DNA from 3 places in the Pseudoduganella sp. genome. Region 2 is predicted to be linked to each of the others. Evidence: riboswitches for the same ligand, from Rfam matches in the RefSeq annotation. Region 2 holds a riboswitch; each other region holds the start of a gene.

Region 1 (3,233 bases), on a different contig from region 2:
CGGCCACCAGCGCATGCTGGACTTCCTGGGCGCCCGTCCGCTGCTGAACCTGGGCCTGCGCCTGGGCGAAGGCACCGGCGCCGCGCTCGCCGTGCCGCTGCTGCAGGCCGCCGTCAACTTCCTGAACCAGATGGCCACCTTCGAGTCGGCCCAGGTCAGCGAGAAGTCCGAGTAAGCGCCGATGCAGCAGCTGCGCCTCTTTTTCATCGCGCTGCAATTCTTCACGCGCCTGCCGATCCCGCGCTGGGTCGGTTTTGAGCCGGACTGGCTGCACCACGCCTCGCGCTATTTCCCGGCGGTGGGCCTGGTGGTGGCCGCCATCGCCGGCGCCGTGTACGCGGCGGCGGCGATGGTGCTGCCGCTGCCGGTCGCCGTGCTGCTATCCACCGCAGCCGGCATCTATACCACCGGCGCCTTCCACGAGGACGGCTTTGCCGACGCCTGCGACGGCCTGGGCGGCGGCCACACGCGCGAGCGTGTGCTGGAGATCATGAAGGATTCGCGCATCGGCGCCTATGGTGCGATCGGCATCATCCTGATGCTGGCCACCAAGGTGGCGGCGCTGGCCAGCCTGCCCATGCTGGCGGCGCTGGGCGCGCTGCTGGCGGCCCATCCCCTGTCGCGGCTGATGGCCTGCGCCCTGATCTGGCGCATGGAGTACGCGCGCGCCGAAGGCAAAGCCAAGCCGCTGGCGCAGGAAATGCGCCACGGCGAGTTCGCCATTGCCGCGCTGGGCGCCGCGCTGCCGGCCGGCGCCGTGGTGGCGCTGGGCTGGCTGCCGCTGGGGGCGCTGGGTACAGGACTGGCAGGCATGCTGCTGGCGACGCTCTGGTTCGCGCGCAAGTTCCAGCAGCGCCTGGGCGGCTACACCGGCGACTGCCTGGGCGCCGTGCAGCAGCTGGCGGAAGCCGTGTTCTACCTCTGTGTGCTGGCCTGCGTGTGGAACTGATCCTCATCCGCCATCCCCTGCCCGACGTCGCGCCGGGCGTGTGCTACGGCAGCAGCGACATTCCGGCCTCTCCCGCCGCGCTGGCGGAAGGCCATGCCGCGCTGGCGCCGCAACTGGCAGCCGCCCTCGCCGGCGGCGCGCGCCTGTATTCCAGCCCCCTGCGGCGCTGCACCGCACTGGCCACCCTGCTCGGCCAGCCGACGCTGGACGCGCGCCTGGCCGAGATGGATTTCGGCGCCTGGGAGCTGCGGCCGTGGTCGGATATCGCGCGCGCCGAGGTCGAGGCTTGGGCCGCCGACCTGCTCGATTACCGTCCCGGCGGCGGTGAAACGGTGCGCGAAGTGGCGGCGCGCGTGCAGTCCTTCCTCGACGATTTGCGGCACGACGCCGTAATCGTCTGCCATGCCGGCACCATGCGCCTGATGGCCGCCATGGCGGCCGGCGAACCGCTGCTGCACGCGGCGCAGAAGCCGAACCAGGTCAAGTATTGTTCGATCCAGCGCCTGCTCTGGCCCGCGCAGCGCGCCAAGCCCGTATAATGGCGGGGTTTTGGTGCTCGCATTCGAATTCTCGAACGCAGTTAAACGGGAAACACGGCGCTGTCCTTGACAGTTAACGTGTGCTGCCCCCGCAACGGTAAGCAAGTGCCGCCCTGATGGAGCGGCAGCGGTCTCACAGCCACTGTGCGCAAGCATGGGAAGGCCAGTCCGCCATATTTGCCAGCCCGGATACCGGCCAGACCAGGTGGGAATGCGCCTTGCGCCCGTTCCCGTTCTAGCCGGCTTACGGGGACGTGGGCCGGCGGCTCACTGAAGAAATTGACATGACCTCTCCCGCCACCCGGCAAGCGGCCCTCGCGTCGCTGGCACTGGCCGTTGCCGTACCTGCAGCCCAGGCCCAAGTCCAGGCCCCCGTCCTGAATTCCGTTGTTGTTACCGCCACCCGCACGCCGCAGGCAGCGCGCGACGTCGTCAGCGATACGCTCACGATCGACGCCGACGAAATCGCCCGCAGCGGCGCCGGCTCGATCACCGAAGTGCTGCAGCGCCAGCGCGGTATTGAAATCACGCGCAACGGCGGCAGCGCCACCAACTCCAACGTCTACCTGCGCGGCGCCAACAGCAACCAGGTGATCGTGCTGCTGGACGGCGTGCGCATCGCCTCCGCCACCAGCGGCGCCGCCGCATGGAACGCCATTCCGCTGGGCGCGGTGGAGCGCATCGAGGTCGTGTACGGCCCCCTGAGCACTATTTACGGCGCCGACGCCATCGGCGGCGTGATCCAGATCTTCACCAAAAAAGGCCAGGGTCCCCTGGCGCTGGACGCCGCCATCCTGGCCGGCAGCTACGGCACCCGCGCCGCCCGCGCCGGTGTTTCCGGCCAGGCCGGCGCCTTCAGCTACGCCCTGAACGCAGGCAAGGAGCGCGCCGACGGCTTCTCCTCCACCCTGCCGGGCCTGAGCAGCTATAACAAGGATGATGACGGCTACGAGCGCAAACACGCCAACGGCCAGCTGGCCTGGCAGGTGGCGCCAGGCCACGAGCTGACCGCCCTCCTCATGCACATCGACCAGGAGTCGGACTTCGACAGCGGCGCCACCGTGCGCGCCTGGAACACGCAGAAGCTGGACACCGTCGCGCTGTCGTCGCGCAACCGCCTGAGCAGCGCATGGCAGATGACCACCCAGGCATCCCAGGCGCGCGACAAGTCCGGCAGCTTTGCCGCCAGCGCCAGCCAGATCGACACCAAGCAGACCATGTACAGCTGGCAGAACGACATCGCGCTCGGCCCGGACACCCTGCAGCTGCTGGCCGAATACCGCAAGGAGGAAGTGGAGGCGAACACCGCCGCCCTGGAACATGAGCGCAGCACCAAGTCGCTGGGCGCCAGCTACAACATGAAGCGCGGCGACCACCTGCTGGCCGCCGCCGTGCGCAACGACGACAGCTCGCAGTACGGCAGCAAGAACACCGGCTCGCTCGGCTACGGCTACCGCCTCAGCCCTGCCCTGCGCCTGAACGCCAGCTACGGCAGCAGCTTCCGCGCACCGACCTTCAACGAGTTGTACTACCCCGGCTACGGCCTGGAGTCCAACCGTCCGGAACAAGGCCGCAACCGCGAGATCGGCATCCGATTCGAGCAAAACGGCACCATGCTGGGCGCCACCGCCTACCGCAACAAGCTGACCGACCTGCTGCTGAACACCACCCCATGCCCCAAGCCCGGCTTCAAGAACGGCTGCGCCCACAACGTCGCCCACGCCACGCTGGAAGGCATCACCCTG
Region 2 (3,233 bases):
CCTCGTCCACCTCCCAGCCGCGCGGCGGCTGCGGGCCGATGAACACATTGCCGAACACGATGCCAGGCACCAGCAGCTTGCCGCTGTCCACCATGATCTTTCCCGGCGCCGGGCCCCAGCCTTTCATGCCCTCGATGCGGTAAGTGGCCAGGCGGCGCTGCAGCGGCGCCAGCGCGGCACAGCGGCGCGGCGCCCGCTCCTGCAGGCATTTGGCGTAGCCGTCGGCCAGCGCCTGCAGGTCGCGCATGGCGGCCTCGCGCTGCGGATGGTCGGCGCCCTCCACCAGGTGCTGCAGTTCCTTGATCACGACTTCCGCCTGCTTGCGGCCCAGTGCCCACTCGCGCGCGGCTTCCGCCTGCAGCACGTCGGCGTGCAGGCGGCCCAGCAGACCGCTGGTCATCTCGCCCTGCACGCGCGGCGACAACGTGCCGAACCACTGCGCGTAATCGGCAGCGCTGACGCTGTTCACAGACGCCGCCAGCTCGCGCAATCCGGCGCGGTCTTCCGGCAGGTTGACGCCGTGCGCCATGATGCGGTCCAGCAGCGCCTCCGGCGTGGCCGGCAGTTCGCCCACCGTATAGCCGGCGCCCTTCAGCGCATGCAGCATGTCGAACAGCGAAGCCGGCACGTCCAGGTTGTCGGCGCCGATGTTCTGGCGGCCCGGCGGGTGGTTGTAGTAGACCAGCGCCACGCGCTTGTTCTTGTTGGACTTGGCGCGCAGCGCCAGCCAGCGCTCCACGCGCAGCGCCAGGCGCTCCGCCTCCGCCCCCAGCACCACCGGCGGACGGTTCTCGATGCCGGTCAGCTTGTCGCGCTGGGCCTCGCCAAGGGCCGCCACCACGATCGGCTGGCCGATGCCCTGAAGTTCCGGCAGCGCCACGCGGTACTGCACCGAATCGGGCGGCAGGCCGTCCGGCGACAGGCGCCACTGCATGGCGGTGCGGTCGGACAGGCGGATCGCCTTGAACAGGGGGATATCGAGGCGCTTGAACGCCTCGCTAACGGCCTCGCGGTTTTCGGCCGCACCCACCACGAAGTCCTGCAGCACCACCAGCGCCGCCGGCACGGCCGGCGCAATCAGCTCCGGCAAGCGCTCCAGCGCCTCGCGCGAAGCGCCGCCCCAGCGCGGCAGCACCTGCACGCATTGCTGGCCGGTGCGCTCCACCTGGCGGCACAGGGCGGCCGGCACCATGCCGTCCATATTCGACAGGTCCAGCACCACCACCGTCGGACGCGCCTGCACGCCCAGCTGCGCCGCGCGGCCCCAGGCCGACGCATCATGCAGCTCGCGCTCGCCCATACGCAGGCGCAGCGTCGGTTCCGGCTGCGGCGCGGCCAGCGCGCGCGCCGGGTCAAGCAGGTGGGCGAACAGCGCCGCCGTGTTGTCGCGGCCACCGGCCTGCCACACCTGGCGTGCCGCCAGCCACTGGGCGGCCGCCGGCAACGCGCGCGCCGCCTGCAAGGCCGCCGCCGGCGGCTGTTCGCTCGACAGCTGGCGCAAGGTCTCCGGTGAAAAGCCCTGCAGGCTGCCCTGGCGCCCGCGCGAGAGCAGGCTCAATGACGCTTCGCCGTTAAAAGCCAGCACCGTTGCCGAGGCGCGCGCGTGGCGCGGCAAGGCATCCTTCAGGCGCCGCGCCGGATCGCCGAACAGCGAAACCGCAAGGATGCTGTCGGCCTGCGCCAGCCATTGCGCGGCCTGCCTGTCGTCGGCCGCCATCCACTGCGCCGGCGTGCGCAGGATGATGCGGTCCCTGGGATAGGCGGCCAGGTGGCGGTGGGCCGCTTCGATGGCCGCCGGTGCGGCACGTTCGGTCACGATGGCGAACAGCGTGGCAGCGTTAAGACGCGCACAGGCGAACGCACATAGCAGGACCACAATGATCCGGGCAAAGGTAGAGGTAGGCACAGGAAATCCGAGCACGCAAAACCACACCCCGGGTTTTGCACAATCAAACAAGACTGGCCGGTCTTCTGGCTTGCCTTCATCCTCCCCTGGCCCGGCCTTCCCGTGCATGTGCACAGTGGCGTTGGTCAGCTTCGTCTGGCTTACAGCAGCGGGGGCTGCGCCGGACTGGCGGGGGATGGTTATCCCGCGCGTCACCGGCTTCCCGTTTCACCACCTTACAGGCTTGCAAGGCGGAACCAATCAAGTAACGGGCGCCATTCTAGCAGAGAATGCGCAGCGTTCTATCCACCCTGGCCAAGCCAAAGCTGGTGTTCGAGCACCTGGCTGCTGCGGATCCGGTCAGCCAGCAACTCGACGCCTTGTGGACTCAGGTGGAAGTGATCGAGGATCAGCGGTACCCCTTTGGGCGATATCAGCGGGCAACCGCCCTCGCAATACAACTGCAGGCGGTTCAGGTAACCAAAGCGGTTTTCCAGCGCAAAGGCATGCATCGCGTCTGCATGCTTCAGCGCCGACGGTTCCAGCATATTTTGGGCAATGGCCGCCAGCGATTGTTTGCGGTCCAGGCGCAGCATGGCCATGGCCAGGTTGTCGCTGAAGGTCAATGGCGGCCCCGCCAACAGCACGGGATGACCTGCCGCGCGAAAACGCTGCAGGTCCTCGCGCGCAACGCGGAAATCATCCTGCCAGGCCGATGCCACCACCACACCATCGAGCTTATGGCTGGCGGCGAACTGCTGCGCATACGCCAACTGACGCACGCAATAGTGCTCCTTGTTGCGGTACGCGGCCTGGAAAGGCTTGCAGGCCGACCCCGTAATCTGCAGGAAGTTCACATCGGGATAGGCGCGCACCAGCGCCGCGTGCAGTTCCGCGGCAGCACTGTCGCCATACACCAGCACATTGCGGCGCTGCGGCGCCAGCGTGATGCAATCGGCATGCCCCGCGTAATAGTCTGCGAAGGAGGATGGCGCGCTTTCGATATCCATCAAATGGCAGCTGTGGTAGCGCTCAATGCGGTTGCGCTCCAGTTGCAGGCGGCCCACATAGTGGTAGTCAGCCGCGCGCATGGCGCGCAGGCGCTGCAAGGCCAGTGCGGTGGCCGGCGTGTCGGGCAAGATAGCGGCCTGGGTGAGCGCCACCGGCACGGCGGCCGGCAACACGGCGGCGACCGGGGCCGGCGCCGTTGCGGCTACGCTGGGTGCTGTGGCGGCCATGGGCAAGTACCGGCTCAGGCTAAGCAACTCACGCTGCGGCACGCCGTCCATGCGGTACAGCTGGAAGCCGAAGCCGCCGAGTGCGCACAGCAGCGCCGCCAACGCCACCG
Region 3 (3,233 bases), on a different contig from region 2:
CGCCTGCTTGATGCTGTAGGTGGCGCTGGTGAACGGCGCCGGGTCGACCGAGTCCTTGTCGAACAGCTCGCGGCGCACGCCGGCGGCCAGGCGCACCTGCTGCGCGCCGGCGAACTTCACTTCATCGCGCAGGTAGAAGGCCTTGCTGCGCTGGGTGGCGTCGGCGGCCGAATAGTCGGAATGGGTGACGCGGTTCCAGCGGCCGAAGTCGAAGCCGGCCACCAGCTCGTTCAGCAGGCCGTCGAACTGCGCCAGGTGGCGCACGCGCGGCGAGAACTGGGTCTGCTTGCTGTCGTACACCGACTTGGAGCCGAAGTAGGTCGCTTCCACATCCTTGGTGCGGTGCGCCAGTTCGGCCGCCAGGTCGAAGGCGCCGACCTTGCGTTCCCAGGCGGCGGTGTAGCGGTCGCTGTCCATCTTGCCGAAATCGTCCGGGGTCTTGGTCTGGCGCGGGTTGGCCAGGAACTCGGCTTCGTTCAGGCTGCCGGCGAAGCGCTGGTCCTGGCGCGCGATGTCGGCACGCAGCGACAGGCGGCCGAAGTCGCCGTTGAACTGCACGCCGCCGTTGAAGCGCGACTGCTTGAATGCATTGTTCTTGCGGTAGTTGTCGGTGCGCTGGTGGGCGGCCGAGGCGTCGATCGCCACGCCGTCGAAGCCCTGCACCGCGCCCAGGCGCACGTCGGCGCTGTCGAACCGGCCCAGTTCGGCGAACATGCTGCCGCCGCGCGCGCCCGCTTTCGGGCGCTTGGTGACGATGCTGATCACGCCGCCGGTGGCGCCTTCGCCATACAGCACGCTGGCGCCGCCGCGCATGATGTCGATGCGCTCCACCAGGTCGATCGGGATGGTGGACAGGGTGGCCGGGGTCAGCTCGTTCTCGTTCATGCGCACGCCGTCCAGCACCACCACCACGTTCTGGTCGCTGGTGGCGCCGAAGCCGCGCAGGTCGAGGCTGAAATCGGGGCTGCCGGTCAGGCTCTGGCGGCCGTACACGCCGCCGATCTTGCGCAGCGCCTGGTTCACGTCGGTCACGCCGGCACGGCGGATCTCAGCGGCGGTAATGGTGCTGGCGCCGATCGGCAGCAGCGACGGGTCGCTGGCGAAGCGCGCGCCGCTGATCACGATGGTCTGGGAATCCTGGGTGTTCTGGGCCGCGGCAGGCGCGGCGAAGCACAGGGCAAGGGCTGCAGCCAGTGCGCAGCGTGGGGAGAAAATGGTCATGACATGCGAATCGAAAAAGTATCCGCCTGCGTCCCCGCAGCCGGAATCCACAGAAGTCGCGCCGCGCGGGCGCGCTTCCACCTCCCTGGCCGGTATCCGGGCTGGCAAGACTGACCGGGCCACCTTCCTATGCGGCTGCATAGTGGTCATTGGCGCGGCCTGCCGTCGGGACGACGGCGCTTGCGTACCGTTGCGGGGGCAGCACATTGCGTTTCCCGTTTAACTGCTCCCATGAACAGGGAGCGGGCACCAGGGCGCGCACATTATACGCTGCTTAAAAATCGCATGAAAGTTTGGTAATTAGTTTGGTATATTTTCGCGTTGCCAATTACTTAACGGGGATTTATGCGCATCGCACATTTACTGGCCGCGGCCGCCCTGCTGGGCGGCGCAGCGCTGTCGGCCAGCCTGCTGGCGCAAGGCGCCGGCGCCGGCACGCTGCCCGCCAGCGGCACCGATATCCCGCTGGCGCCGCCGCGCGCGGCGGCCGTCACGCAACCGAGTGCGCCCGGCGCCTGGGGCGGCATGCGCAGCGGGCAGGAAGCCACCCTGTCCGACCGCGTGGTGGACTACCGCATCGAAGCCACGCTGGACCCGGTCAAGCACACCATCGACGGCAAGCAGCGCCTGACCTGGCGCAACCGCAGCGCGCAACCGGTGCGCAGCGTCTACCTGCACCTGTACCTGAACGCCTTCCAGAACGCGGACAGCACCTTCCACACCGAGCAGCGCAAGTCGGGCCAGGGCATCCGCAACAGTAGCCTGAGCCAGGACGGCGAATGGGGCTATATGGACCTGCGCAGCGTGCGCCAGGCCGGCGCCGACGTGCCGTGGACCTTCGTGCAGCCGGACGGCGGCCCGGCCACCGACCAGACCGTGGTGCGCCTGGACTTGCCGCAGGCGGTCGCGCCGGGCGGCAGCACCACGCTCGATATCGCCTTCTTCGACCAGCTGCCGCGCGTGCTGGCGCGCAGCGGCTACTTCGACAGCTTCCACCTGGTGGCGCAGTGGTTCCCCAAGATCGCCGTGCTGGAGCTGCCGGGCGAGCGCGGCGCCACCACCGTGCGCTGGAATGCGCATGAGTACCACGCCGAGTCCGAGTATTACGCCGACTTTGGCAGCTTCGACGTCAAACTGACCGTGCCCAAGGAATACATCGTGGGCGCCACCGGCGAGCTGCAGGGTGCGCCGCTGGAGAAGGACGGCTGGCTGACCCACCACTACGTACAGGGCGACGTGCACGATTTCGCCTGGACTGCCGACAAGCGCAGCGCCAAGCCGCTGGTCGATACCTGGAGCGGCCATGGCAGCGGGCCGGTAAAGATCACCGTGCTGTACCCGCCGGAGTTCGCATCGAATGCGGCGCCGGTCATGCAGTCGACCAAGGACGCGCTGGACTACTTCTCGCGCACGCTGGGCCCCTACCCTTACAAGACCGTGACCGTGGTGGTGCCGCCGCATAACGCCAGCGAGGCGGAGGGCATGGAGTACCCGACCTTCTTCACCACCACCAGCGTGCCCGGCTACCGGGCCGGCACCACGCCGGCCGCACTGCAGGACTTCGTCACCATCCACGAATTCGGCCATGGCTACTTCTACGGCATCCTGGCCAGCAACGAGTTCGAAGAGCCCTTGCTGGACGAGGGCCTGAACGAATACTGGAACCACCGCATGCTGCGCGACACAGGACGCAAGGTGCCGCTCACCACGCCGTTCCTGCGCGCCATCGGTTTCGCGCCGCAAGTCGACAATTTCGCCTTCGAGCGCCAGGGCACCCCGCGCGACGAACCGGCCGACCCGCTGGGCCAGAACGCCTACAGCCGCCTGCAGGGCATCGGCCCGGTCTACTCGCGCGGCGCCATCACCATGCGCGACCTGGAGGCCCAGCTGGGCAAGGAAACCATGGAACGCGCCTTCAGGGAGTACTACCGGCGCTGGAAATTCCGCCACCCGAGCATCGCCGACCTGCGCGAAGTGCTGGCGGAGGTGAGTGGCCAGCGCCAGCTGGTGGA

The links. A riboswitch is a leader RNA that binds a small molecule or an ion and turns the genes downstream of it on or off. The one in region 2 is predicted to bind cobalamin.
Region 1: another riboswitch for cobalamin. It lies ahead of ACE3TQ_RS24160 (TonB-dependent receptor domain-containing protein); the one in region 2 lies ahead of ACE3TQ_RS01415 (cobaltochelatase subunit CobN).
Region 3: another riboswitch for cobalamin. It lies ahead of ACE3TQ_RS17890 (TonB-dependent receptor); the one in region 2 lies ahead of ACE3TQ_RS01415 (cobaltochelatase subunit CobN).

What each region holds. Positions count from the first base shown of each region.
Region 1 is NZ_JAYSCO010000076.1:17,454-20,686, reverse strand. Features, by position in the region: gene cobT (nicotinate-nucleotide--dimethylbenzimidazole phosphoribosyltransferase) at 1-175, shown strand, start outside; gene ACE3TQ_RS24170 (adenosylcobinamide-GDP ribazoletransferase) at 182-949, shown strand; gene ACE3TQ_RS24165 (histidine phosphatase family protein) at 940-1,488, shown strand; cobalamin riboswitch at 1,483-1,704, shown strand; gene ACE3TQ_RS24160 (TonB-dependent receptor domain-containing protein) at 1,773-3,233, shown strand, end outside.
Region 2 is NZ_JAYSCO010000002.1:89,711-92,943, forward strand. Features, by position in the region: gene ACE3TQ_RS01415 (cobaltochelatase subunit CobN) at 1-1,906, opposite strand, end outside; cobalamin riboswitch at 1,944-2,162, opposite strand; gene ACE3TQ_RS01420 (acyltransferase family protein) at 2,188-3,233, opposite strand, start outside.
Region 3 is NZ_JAYSCO010000040.1:16,915-20,147, forward strand. Features, by position in the region: gene ACE3TQ_RS17890 (TonB-dependent receptor) at 1-1,221, opposite strand, end outside; cobalamin riboswitch at 1,291-1,490, opposite strand; gene ACE3TQ_RS17895 (M1 family metallopeptidase) at 1,567-3,233, shown strand, end outside.